3 regions of the Saccharopolyspora sp. 6V genome follow, and region 2 is predicted to be linked to each of the others. Evidence: riboswitches for the same ligand, from Rfam matches in the RefSeq annotation. Region 2 holds a riboswitch; each other region holds the start of a gene.
What was found. Region 2 has a riboswitch for glycine ahead of gcvT (glycine cleavage system aminomethyltransferase GcvT). Riboswitches for the same ligand answer to the same signal wherever they lie in the genome.
Positions count from the first base shown of each region.

Region 1: it holds a riboswitch for glycine, as region 2 does, so the genes downstream of both, gcvH (glycine cleavage system protein GcvH) here and gcvT (glycine cleavage system aminomethyltransferase GcvT) in region 2, are expected to answer to the same signal.
Region 3: it holds a riboswitch for glycine, as region 2 does, so the genes downstream of both, gcvP (aminomethyl-transferring glycine dehydrogenase) here and gcvT (glycine cleavage system aminomethyltransferase GcvT) in region 2, are expected to answer to the same signal.

Region 1 covers NZ_JAIUKB010000006.1:24,777-28,046, forward strand. Annotated here, with positions in the region: gene ald (alanine dehydrogenase) at 271-1,386, opposite strand; glycine riboswitch at 1,590-1,684, shown strand; gene gcvH (glycine cleavage system protein GcvH) at 1,827-2,201, shown strand; gene LCD35_RS01235 (L-serine ammonia-lyase) at 2,226-3,270, shown strand, end outside.
Region 2 covers NZ_JAIUKB010000075.1:152-3,421, forward strand. Annotated here, with positions in the region: gene gcvT (glycine cleavage system aminomethyltransferase GcvT) at 37-1,149, opposite strand; glycine riboswitch at 1,268-1,366, opposite strand; glycine riboswitch at 1,367-1,495, opposite strand; gene LCD35_RS15935 (TetR/AcrR family transcriptional regulator) at 1,598-2,230, opposite strand; gene LCD35_RS15940 (long-chain fatty acid--CoA ligase) at 2,453-3,270, shown strand, end outside.
Region 3 covers NZ_JAIUKB010000023.1:30,938-34,207, reverse strand. Annotated here, with positions in the region: gene gcvP (aminomethyl-transferring glycine dehydrogenase) at 1-1,521, opposite strand, end outside; glycine riboswitch at 1,686-1,788, opposite strand; gene LCD35_RS04995 (MerR family transcriptional regulator) at 2,141-2,761, opposite strand; gene LCD35_RS04990 (bifunctional nuclease family protein) at 3,068-3,270, opposite strand, start outside.

The DNA.
Region 1 (3,270 bases), on a different contig from region 2:
ATCGGCAGCTCACCCGGCCGACTGCACCGAACTCACTCGGTCGAGTGGACTTCCGGTTGTGGCGGGGAACCGGGCGTTCGTCACGCTGCGCACGTCGGAAATCAAGCGTTCGTGTCCTACACTGGGACCTGGCGGCCTGCTCCCGGTGACCCCCAGGCCGGTTGAGCGGGCCGCCCTCTAACCCCTTCCGGGGTCTTCTCACCTCCGCGAGTGAAACTCGCCGGTCTCGCCGCGCAGTGGTCTCGGATGGTCTCGCGGTTGCGGATCCGCTCAGACCAGCACCGCGTCCGGGGCCGTGCTCGGCAGCCCGTGCGCCAGCGCCACCGCCTCGCTCACCAGCAGCCCGCCGTGCGCGTTCAAGCCCCTGGCCAGCGCCGCATCCGCCCGGCACGCCGCCCGCCAGCCCTGATCGGCGATCCGCAGCACGTACGGCAACGTCACGTTCGTCAACGCGTACGTCGAGGTGTTCGGCACCGCGCCCGGCATGTTCGCCACGCAGTAGAACACCGAACCGTGCACCCGGAACGTCGGATCCTCGTGCGTCGTCGGCCGCGAATCCTCGAAGCACCCGCCCTGGTCGATCGCCACGTCCACCAGCACGCTGCCCGGCTTTGACCGCGCCACCAGCTCGTTCGACACCAGCTTCGGCGTCTTCGCACCCGGCACCAGCACCGCGCCGATCACCAGGTCCGCCGCCCGCACCGCCGACTCCACCGCGTACGCGTTCGACGTCACCGTGCGGATCGCGCCCCCATGCGCCGCGTCGATCTCCCGCAGCCGGTCCACGTCGGTGTCCAGCACCTGCACCTGGGCGCCCATGCCCGACGCCACCCGCGCCGCGTTCAACCCGGCCACCCCGCCGCCGATCACCACCACCCGCGCAGGCGGTACTCCGGGCACGCCGCCCGGCAGCACACCGCGACCACCCTGCGGGGTCAGCAGCGCCTGCGCGCCGACCTGCGGGGCGAGCCTGCCCGCGACCTCGCTCATCGGCGCCAGCAGCGGCAACCCGCCGCGCGCCGTCTGCACCGTCTCGTAGGCGAGAGCCGTCACCTCGGCGCGCAGCAACTCGTCCGTCAACTCCGCCGACGCCGCCAAGTGCAGGTAGGTGAACAGCACCTGGCCCGCCCGCAGCCGCGGGAACTCCTCGGCCACCGGCTCCTTCACCTTCAGCACCAGCTCGCCCTCGGCCCACGCGTCCGCCGCGGACGGCACGATCGTCGCGCCCGCCGCCGCGTAGTCCTCGTCGGGTATCGACGAACCGAGCCCGGCGCCGGCCTCCACGAACACCGCGTGCCCCCGCGCGGCCAGCTCGTGCACCCCTGCCGGGCCCCCCGCCACCCGGTACTCGTGGTTCTTCACCTCACGCGGCACTGCGACCTTCACCCGGTCCGCCTCCCGACCCCACGACCGAACACCGACCCCAGCATCATCCGCCCGGCGCCCGCACCCCGCCGCGAGGAAGGGAACCTTCCTGTCACCGGTGACAGGAAGGTTCCCTTCCTCGCTGTGATCCGGGCGGCTGGGCGTTGACACCCGCCCACGTCCGTTTATCGTTGCCGGGCACGACCACAACCGCACAGCGCCGCAGAACCCGAGCGGGAGAGACCCTGCGCAACGCAGGGCGCCGAAGGAGCAAACCCTCCCCGCAAAACTCTCAGGCACCCATGACCGCTCGGGCGAGGCCACTCTGGAAAGCGCGCGCCCCGGCGCCGCACCCACGGTGCAAGCCGCGAACCACCGCGGCGAAGCTCTCAGGTCCCGAAACAGAGGGGGAGGCCCGCGAACCCAGGGCACACCCGTGCCCGCGATGGTGAGGAGCCTCCATGTCCCTGCCCGAACGGCTGCGCTACACCGAAGAGCACGAGTGGATCGAGGACCGCGGCGACCTGGTGCGCATCGGCATCACCCCGTACGCGGCCCAAGCGCTCGGCGACATCGTCTACGTGCAGCTGCCCGAGGTGGGCGAGCGGATCGAATCCGGCGCCTCCTGCGGTGAGCTGGAATCGACCAAGTCCGTCAGCGACCTGTTCGCGCCCGTGACCGGCGAGGTCGTCGCCGTCAACGCGGCCGCCGCCGACGACCCCGCGGTGATCGGCTCTGATCCGTTCGGCGAGGGCTGGCTGCTCGAAGTGCGTGCCGAGCAGACCGGTGCTGTGCTCACGGCCCAGGAGTACGCCCAGTTCACCGGTGGTGAGTAGGCCGGGGCTGAGGGGGGCGGAGCTGTGACGATCAGCGTCTTCGACCTCTTCTCGGTGGGCATCGGCCCGTCGAGTTCGCACACCGTCGGCCCGATGCGGGCGGCGCGGATGTTCACCGCGCGGCTGCAGGACGACGGTCTGCTCGGTCAGGTCGACAAGGTGAAGGCCGAGCTGTTCGGTTCGCTCGGCGCGACGGGGCACGGCCACGGCAGCCCCAAGGCGGTGCTGCTCGGCCTGGAAGGGCACGACCCGGAGACGGTCGACCCGGCCGCCGTCGCACAACGGGTGGAGACGATCCGCGCCGACGGCAGGTTGTTGCTGGCGGGGGAGCGCGACATCCGGTTCTCGGTGGACCGCGACCTGGTGATGCACCGGCGCAGGTCGCTGCCGCTGCACCCCAACGGGATGCGGTTCGCGGCGTTCGGCGCAGGTGGGGAACTGCGGTCCGCGGTGTACTACTCCGTCGGCGGCGGATTCGTCGTCGACGACGAGGCCGCCGGCACCGACCGGATCAAGCCGGACGAGACGCCGGTGCGCCACCCGTTCCGCACCGGCGACGAACTGCTCGCCCGGGTCGCCGAATCCGGCTCCCGGATCAGCGACGTCATGTTCGACAACGAGCTGTCCTGGCGCTCCGCCGAGGACGTCCGCGCCCGGCTGCTGCACATCTGGTCCGTGATGCAGGAGTGCGTCGACAACGGGTGCCGCAACGACGGGGAACTTCCCGGCGGGCTGCGGGTGAAGCGGCGCGCCGCCGCGCTGCGGGCGAACCTCGGCGAGCAGGACGACGCCATGGAATGGCTCACCCTGTTCGCGCTCGCCGTCAACGAGGAGAACGCGGCAGGCGGACGGGTCGTCACCGCGCCCACCAACGGTGCCGCCGGCATCGTTCCCGCGGTGCTGCACTACTACGTGCGCTTCGTGCCGGGGGCGAACGAGCAGGGCGTCATCCGGTTCCTGCTCGCCGCCGGTGCCATCGGGGTGCTGTTCAAGGAGAACGCGTCGATCTCCGGCGCCGAGGTCGGCTGTCAGGGCGAAGTCGGTTCGGCCTGCTCGATGGCGGCCGCCG
Region 2 (3,270 bases):
CCGGTCAAGGTTTCGAGAGCCCGTTGCGGGCGTGTGTCAGGCCTTGCGGCGGTAGAACGGCAGTTCCACGACTTCGGCGTCGATGGACTTGCCGCGGATGTCGACCTGCACCGCGGTACCGGGCGCGCTGTGCGCGCGGTCCACGTAGGCCATCGCGATCGGGTGACCGAGCGTCGGGGACGGGGCGCCGCTGGTGATCTCGCCGATCTCGGCGCCGTCGGCGAGCACCGGGTAGCCGTGCCGGGGCGCGCGGCGCGCGTCGGTGCGCAGCCCCACCAGGGTGCGCTCCGTCGGAGCCGCCGCGACCTGCGCCAGCGCGGCCTTGCCGATGAAGTCACCGGGCTTGTCCAGCTTCACCACGCGCCCCAGGTTCGCGTGGAACGGGGTGAGCGAGGCGGACAGCTCGTTGCCGTACAGCGGCATGCCCGCCTCCAGCCGCAGCGTGTCGCGGCAGGACAGCCCCGCCGGGACCAGTCCGCGCTCGGCGCCGGAGTCGGTCAGCGCGCGCCACACCGCGGGCGCGTCCGCGGGGGAGGTGAACAGCTCGAAGCCGTCCTCGCCGGTGTAGCCCGTGCGCGCCAGCAGCACCTGCTTCCCGGCGACCTCGCTGGGATACCCGGCGTAGTACTTCACGGTGGACAGGTCGGTGCCGGTCAGCGGCGCCAAGATCGACACCGACTCCGGTCCCTGCACGGCGATCAGCGCGTACTCGTCGGAGACGTCGCGGTGCGCGGCGTCGAACCCGGCGATGCGCTCGGCGAGCTCGGCGGAGACCACGGCCGCGTTGGCCGCGTTGGCGACCACCAGGAACCGCTGCTCGTCCAGCCGGTAGACGATGAGGTCGTCGAGCACGCCGCCCTCGGTGTTGCACAGCATGGTGTAGCGGGCGCGACCCACCGTGATCGCGGACGCGTTCGCGACGAGCGCGTGGTCCAGCGCCGCGGCCGCCTCCGGGCCGCTGATCTCGATCTCGCCCATGTGCGAGAGGTCGAACAACCCGGCCGCGGTCCGCACCGCCTGGTGCTCGGCGGTGTCCCCCGAGTAGCGGACCGGCATCCGCCAGCCCGCGAAGTCGGTGAAGTGCGCGCCGAGGGACTCGTGGACCTCGTGCAGCGGTGTCCGTCGCGGAGCGGGGGGCGACGACGTCATGGTGCGGAACTCCTCCTGGTGGGCACCGATCACGTCCGAGGGGGACCGGTTGCGGCCACTTCCAGCAGAAACCATATCCGGGGTCCTCCGACGGCGATGGGCGCGGGCGTGCGCTGCCGGTCTCCCCGGAGTCATTGGCCTGAGAGTTTCACCGCGCACGAGGGCGGCTTGCACCGTGGGCGAGGGACACGGGTCCCTGCTTTTCTCCGTGATCGCCTGCTGTCGCGCGGTAGCGGGGCCTGAGAGTTTGGTGGGGAGGATTGCTCCTTCGGCGCTGCACCCAGGAATCGCATCCTGCACGGACCAGGGGCTCCTGGCGGGGCGCAGACTCTCCCGCACGACGTCGTCGGCGTTGTAGTCCGGTGTTGTGTTGTGCTCCGGAACGCTACGGAGATCACACAGCGCAGTCAACCGAACGTGAGCGTGATCCCGTCGCCGCGCGCGGAGTTCAGCGCTGCGGGAACAGCCGGGCGTGCTGGGCGCGGAGGCCGTCGACCAGCGCCCGCAGCGCCAGTTCGAAGCTGTCGTCGTCGATCTCGGCGGCGTGCTCGCGCAGCAGGTGGGCGCCGTGCAGGTGCGGGAACCGCTCGTCGTAGACCTCGGCGTCGTCGACGAACCCGCCCGCGAACGAGCCCATCGCCGCACCGAGCACCAGGAACTTGGTGGAGGCACCGATCATCGTGGCGTACCGCTGCGGCCAGCCCGCGCTGGTCAGCCCGCCGTGCACGGCGTCGGCGCGGCGCAGCGAGGTCTCCCGGCGGGCCGGTCCGGACGCCATGAACGGCACCAGGTTGGGGTGGGCGGCGAGCGCGGCCCGGTAGGAGCGGGCCCAGCGGGTGAGGCCGGTGGGCCAGTCGATGTCGAACCCGCTGGTGTCGACGGTGCCCATCACGTCGTCGGCGACGTCGTGCAGCAGCGCTTCCTTGGTGGCCACGTGGTTGTAGAGCGAGGCGGCGCGGACGCCGAGGGAGTCGGCGAGCCTGCGCATGGACAGCGCTTCGAGGCCTTGGCCGTCGATGATCGCCAGCGCGTGTTCGCGGATGCGTTCGCGGGTGAGCTGGGGGCTCTTGGGTCTGCCCATGCCGCGCTCCTGCCTGCCGCCCGCTGCCGGTCGGCGCCCCCTCGGTGGGCGCCGTGCCCGTCCGCGTCCGCTGCGGATCGTGTCGATCAGTGTCCGGTGCGCGGCTCTTGCCGCGGTGCGCGGGGTGGTCCTAGAGTCCAAAACTAACGACGTTAGTCGTCAGGTGTCCAACGGCGGACGACCGTGCCGCCCGCACCGGCGACATCCTCACGGAGGTGGACGATGGTCAACGACGACGAGTCCCCGGAGCGGGTCGAGCCGCACACCACGCTGTCGCTCGCCTCGGTCCTCGCCGAGCCGGCGCGGCTGCGCCCGGCGCACCCCGCGGTCGTCGAGGGCGAGCAGCGGGTGACCTACGGCGAGCTGTGGGAGCAGGTCCGGGCGCACGCGGCCGCGCTGCGCGCTCGCGGGATCGAGCCGGGCGACCGGGTCGCGATCGTGGCGCCCAACGTGATCGATTTCGTGCGCGCCTACTACGCGGTGCTCACCGCGGGCGCGGTCGTGGTGCCGGTTCCGCTGCTGCTGGTCCCGGACGAGGCGGCGTACCTGCTGCGCAACTCCGGCGCGAAGCTCGTCGTCGGGCACACGAGCCAGCTGGCGCTCGCCGCCGAATCGGCGCGCCGCGCCGGCATCCCGCTGGTCTCGATCGGCCCGTCGGTGCCCGGCCCGGAGACCCCGGACTCGTTGAGCGAGGCGGCGGCCGCGGCCGAACCGGTCCGCTCCTTCGCCACCCGCGCGCCCGACGACCCCGCGGTGATCTTCTACACCAGCGGCACCACCGGCCGGCCGAAGGGCGCGGTGCTCACCCACCTGAACCTGGTGCTCAACGCGACGGTGAACGCCTTCGACGCCAACGACACCCGCCGCGAGGACCTGATCCTCGGCTGCCTGCCGCTGTTCCACGTCTTCGGGCAGACCGTCTCGCTGAACACCACGTTCCGGGCGGGCGCGACGCTGGTGCTGCAACCCAAATTCGACCCGGCCGAGGCGCTGCGGCTCATCCGGGACCACCGCATCACCCAGCTCAACGGCGTGCCCAC
Region 3 (3,270 bases), on a different contig from region 2:
CGCCACGTCCGAATCGGACAGGCTGCGCAGGTAGCGCAGCAGCGAGGTCTCCGAGCGGTGCGCGTGGAACACCGGGTGCGTCATGTACTCGGAGGTGCGCAGCAGCGCGGTCGGCAGCGCGTCGTCGGTCTCGGCGTCCAGCTCGTCGATGCCGGCCAGCGAACCCCCGGCGATGCCGAACGCCTCCGCGACCCGCACCAGCGCTTCCCGGGTGGTGGTCTCGTCGCAGCTGACGCCGACGTGGTCGTCGTCGATGTGGCGCAGGTTGATGCCGCCGTCCCGCGCGGCGCGGACCACCTCGGCGGCCCGGCCGGGGACCTCGGCGACGAGGGTGTCGAAGAACTCGGCGTGCACGATGCGCACCCCGCCGCGGCGCAGCCGCTCGGCCAGCACCGCCGCCATCCGGTGCGCCCGCTTCGCGATGGCCCGCAGCCCGGCGGGACCGTGGTACACGCCGTACATGCCCGCCACCACGGCGAGCAGCACCTGGGCGGTGCAGATGTTGCTGGTGGCCTTCTCCCGGCGGATGTGCTGCTCGCGGGTCTGCAGCGCCAGCCGGTAGGCCTGGTTCCCGTCCGCGTCGACGCTCACCCCGACCAGCCGGCCGGGCAGCTGCCGCTCGATGCCCTTGCGCACCGCCATGTAACCGGCGTGCGGGCCGCCGAAGCCCATCGGGACGCCGAAGCGCTGCGTCGTGCCCACCACCACGTCCGCGCCCAGCTCACCGGGAGCGCGCAGCACCGTCAGCGCGAGCAGGTCGGCGCTGACCACCACCATGCCGCCGCGCTCGTGCACCTCGTCGATGACCGCCTGGTGGTCGCGGACCGCTCCGGACGCACCCGGGTAGGCCAGCAGCGCCCCGAAGAACTCGCCGTCCGGCAGCGCCGACGCGCCCGCGGACAGGTCCGCCACCACGACCTCGATGCCCAGCGGTTCCGCCCGCGTGCGCAGCACCGCGAGGGTCTGCGGCAGCACGTCGGCGTCCACCACGAACCGCGGCGACTTGGCCCGGCCCGCGCGGCGCACCAGCGTCATGCCCTCGGCCGCCGCGGTGGCCTCGTCGAGCATCGACGAGTTCGCGACCGGCACGCCGGTCAGGTCGGCCACCATGGTCTGGAAGTTCAGCAGCGCTTCGAGCCTGCCCTGCGAGATCTCCGGCTGGTACGGCGTGTACGCCGTGTACCAGGCGGGGCTCTCCAGCACGTTGCGCCGGATCACCGGCGGCGTGATCGTCGGGTAGTAGCCCAGGCCGATCATCTCGGTGTGCGGGCTGTTCAGCCTGGCCAGGTCGCGCAGCTGCTGGAGCGCCTCGGCTTCGGTGGCCGGTTCCGGCAACGCCAGCTGCAGGTCCCGCTCGCGGATGCCGTCGGGCACCGCCGACTGCCCCAGCTCCTCCAGCGAGCCGACGCCGATCACGTCGAGCATCCGGGCCAGCTCAGCGGGCAGCGGCCCGACATGGCGGTCGGCGAACGGAGTGCCGTGTTCCAGGGCGGCCAGCGGGATACGGTCTTCGGTCGTCATCGCCACACCTCATTCATCGCGACGGACAGGGCGGCAGCACGTGTGCTGCTCTCCCCCTCTGTCACTGTCCGCGACGCGAACGCCTGAGAGCTTCACCCGGTCCGTGGACCGGACTTGCACCGTCGGCGGGGAACCACGTCGGTGGTCCCGCTTTCCAGAGGTATCTCGCCCGTGCGGTCCAGCAGGCCTGAGAGGTTGTCGGGGAGGGTTTGCTCCTTCGGCGCCGCCGCTGACCAGGTCAACGGCGAACTCTCCCGCGCGGGGTCGGCGATGCACAGCAGCTTACCCGATCCGGTGACGGCCGAACGGTGCGATCTTCATCCCGCCCGATCATCCCAGCGGCACGGGGCGTGACATCGACGGGCGGTGACCCGACGGCCGCGGGCGCCAGGACGGCCTGGCCGGATCCGCCGACAGCCCGCGCACGGCGAGCGGGACCGGATAGACCGATCGGCGCCTGCGCCCGACGGGCGGGACCAGAACAGGCCGAACGGTGGCCCGCGCACGGCGAGAGCGGCCGATCGGGTCGATAGGTGGCCCGCGCACCTGCTGGCGGCAAGACCGCCGGACCCGCGCCGGACGGCACGGCGGCCACGGCGGGCCTAGCGCGCCTCGGCGATCAGCCGATGCGGCGGTCCCGGCGCCGCGACAGCTCGTCGGCGACCGGCTCGTCCGGCTCGGCACCGTCGGCGCGCTCGGCGGGGAACTCGTGGATGGTGCCGGTGATCTCGCGCATCGCACCGCTGACCGCGATGCCGAACACGCCCTGGCCACCCTGCAGCAGGTCCACGACCTCCTCGGCGGAGGTGCACTCGTAGACCGTCGTGCCGTCGCTGAACAGCGTGATGCGGGCCAGGTCCTCCACCCCGCGGTGGCGCAGGTGCTCGACCGCGACCCGGATGTTGTGCAACGAGACCCCGGTGTCCAGCAGCCGCTTGACGACCTTGAGCACCAGGATGTCCTTGAACGAGTACAGCCGCTGCGACCCGGAACCGGCGGCGCCGCGGATCGACGGCCCGACCAGCTTGGTGCGCGCCCAGTAGTCCAGCTGCCGGTAGGTGATCCCGGCGATCTGGCACGCCGCGGGACCGCGGTAGCCGACGAGCTCGTCCGGCAGCGCGGTCTCCGGGAACGGCTTCGACCCCTCCGCGGCGGCATCCTCGCCAGGTGCTCGCTCCACCACGCCTGCCTCCCTCCGCCCGGCCGAAGCCGGCGAACCACCGAACCCGGCTCGTCGCATGATCATCACCCGAGCGCGAGGACGATCATGGAACCGGGGGTTTGACCTTCCCCGACCTGGAAAATCACATCGGGGCGATTCGCGCACTCCGAAGGTAAGCCCGCCCGGTGGGCGGGTCAACGCGACGCGCGGGGACGCCCGCCCACCCCGGGTGTGACGCACGCCCCGCCTTCGCGCACGCACCGCACCCGAAGCCGCACCCGCGCGGGCCCCGGCATGCGAAAGGGACTCCCGGTGCGAGCTGCACCAGGAGCCCCCTCACGACGACGCGGGCGGCGGGGCGGGTCGTGCGCCCGCCCGCCGCGATCAGGTGTCCGCGCCGCGGAAGTCCTCCGGCGAGACCGAGTCCAGGAACTCCCGGAACTTCTCGACCTCGTCCTCCTGCTCGTCCGGGATGATCAACCCGGCTTCGTCCAGCACCGATTCGTCGGCGTGGATCGGCACCCCGATCCGCAACGCCAGCGCCACCGAGTCGCTCGGCCGCGCCGAGACCCGCACGTCCCCGTCGA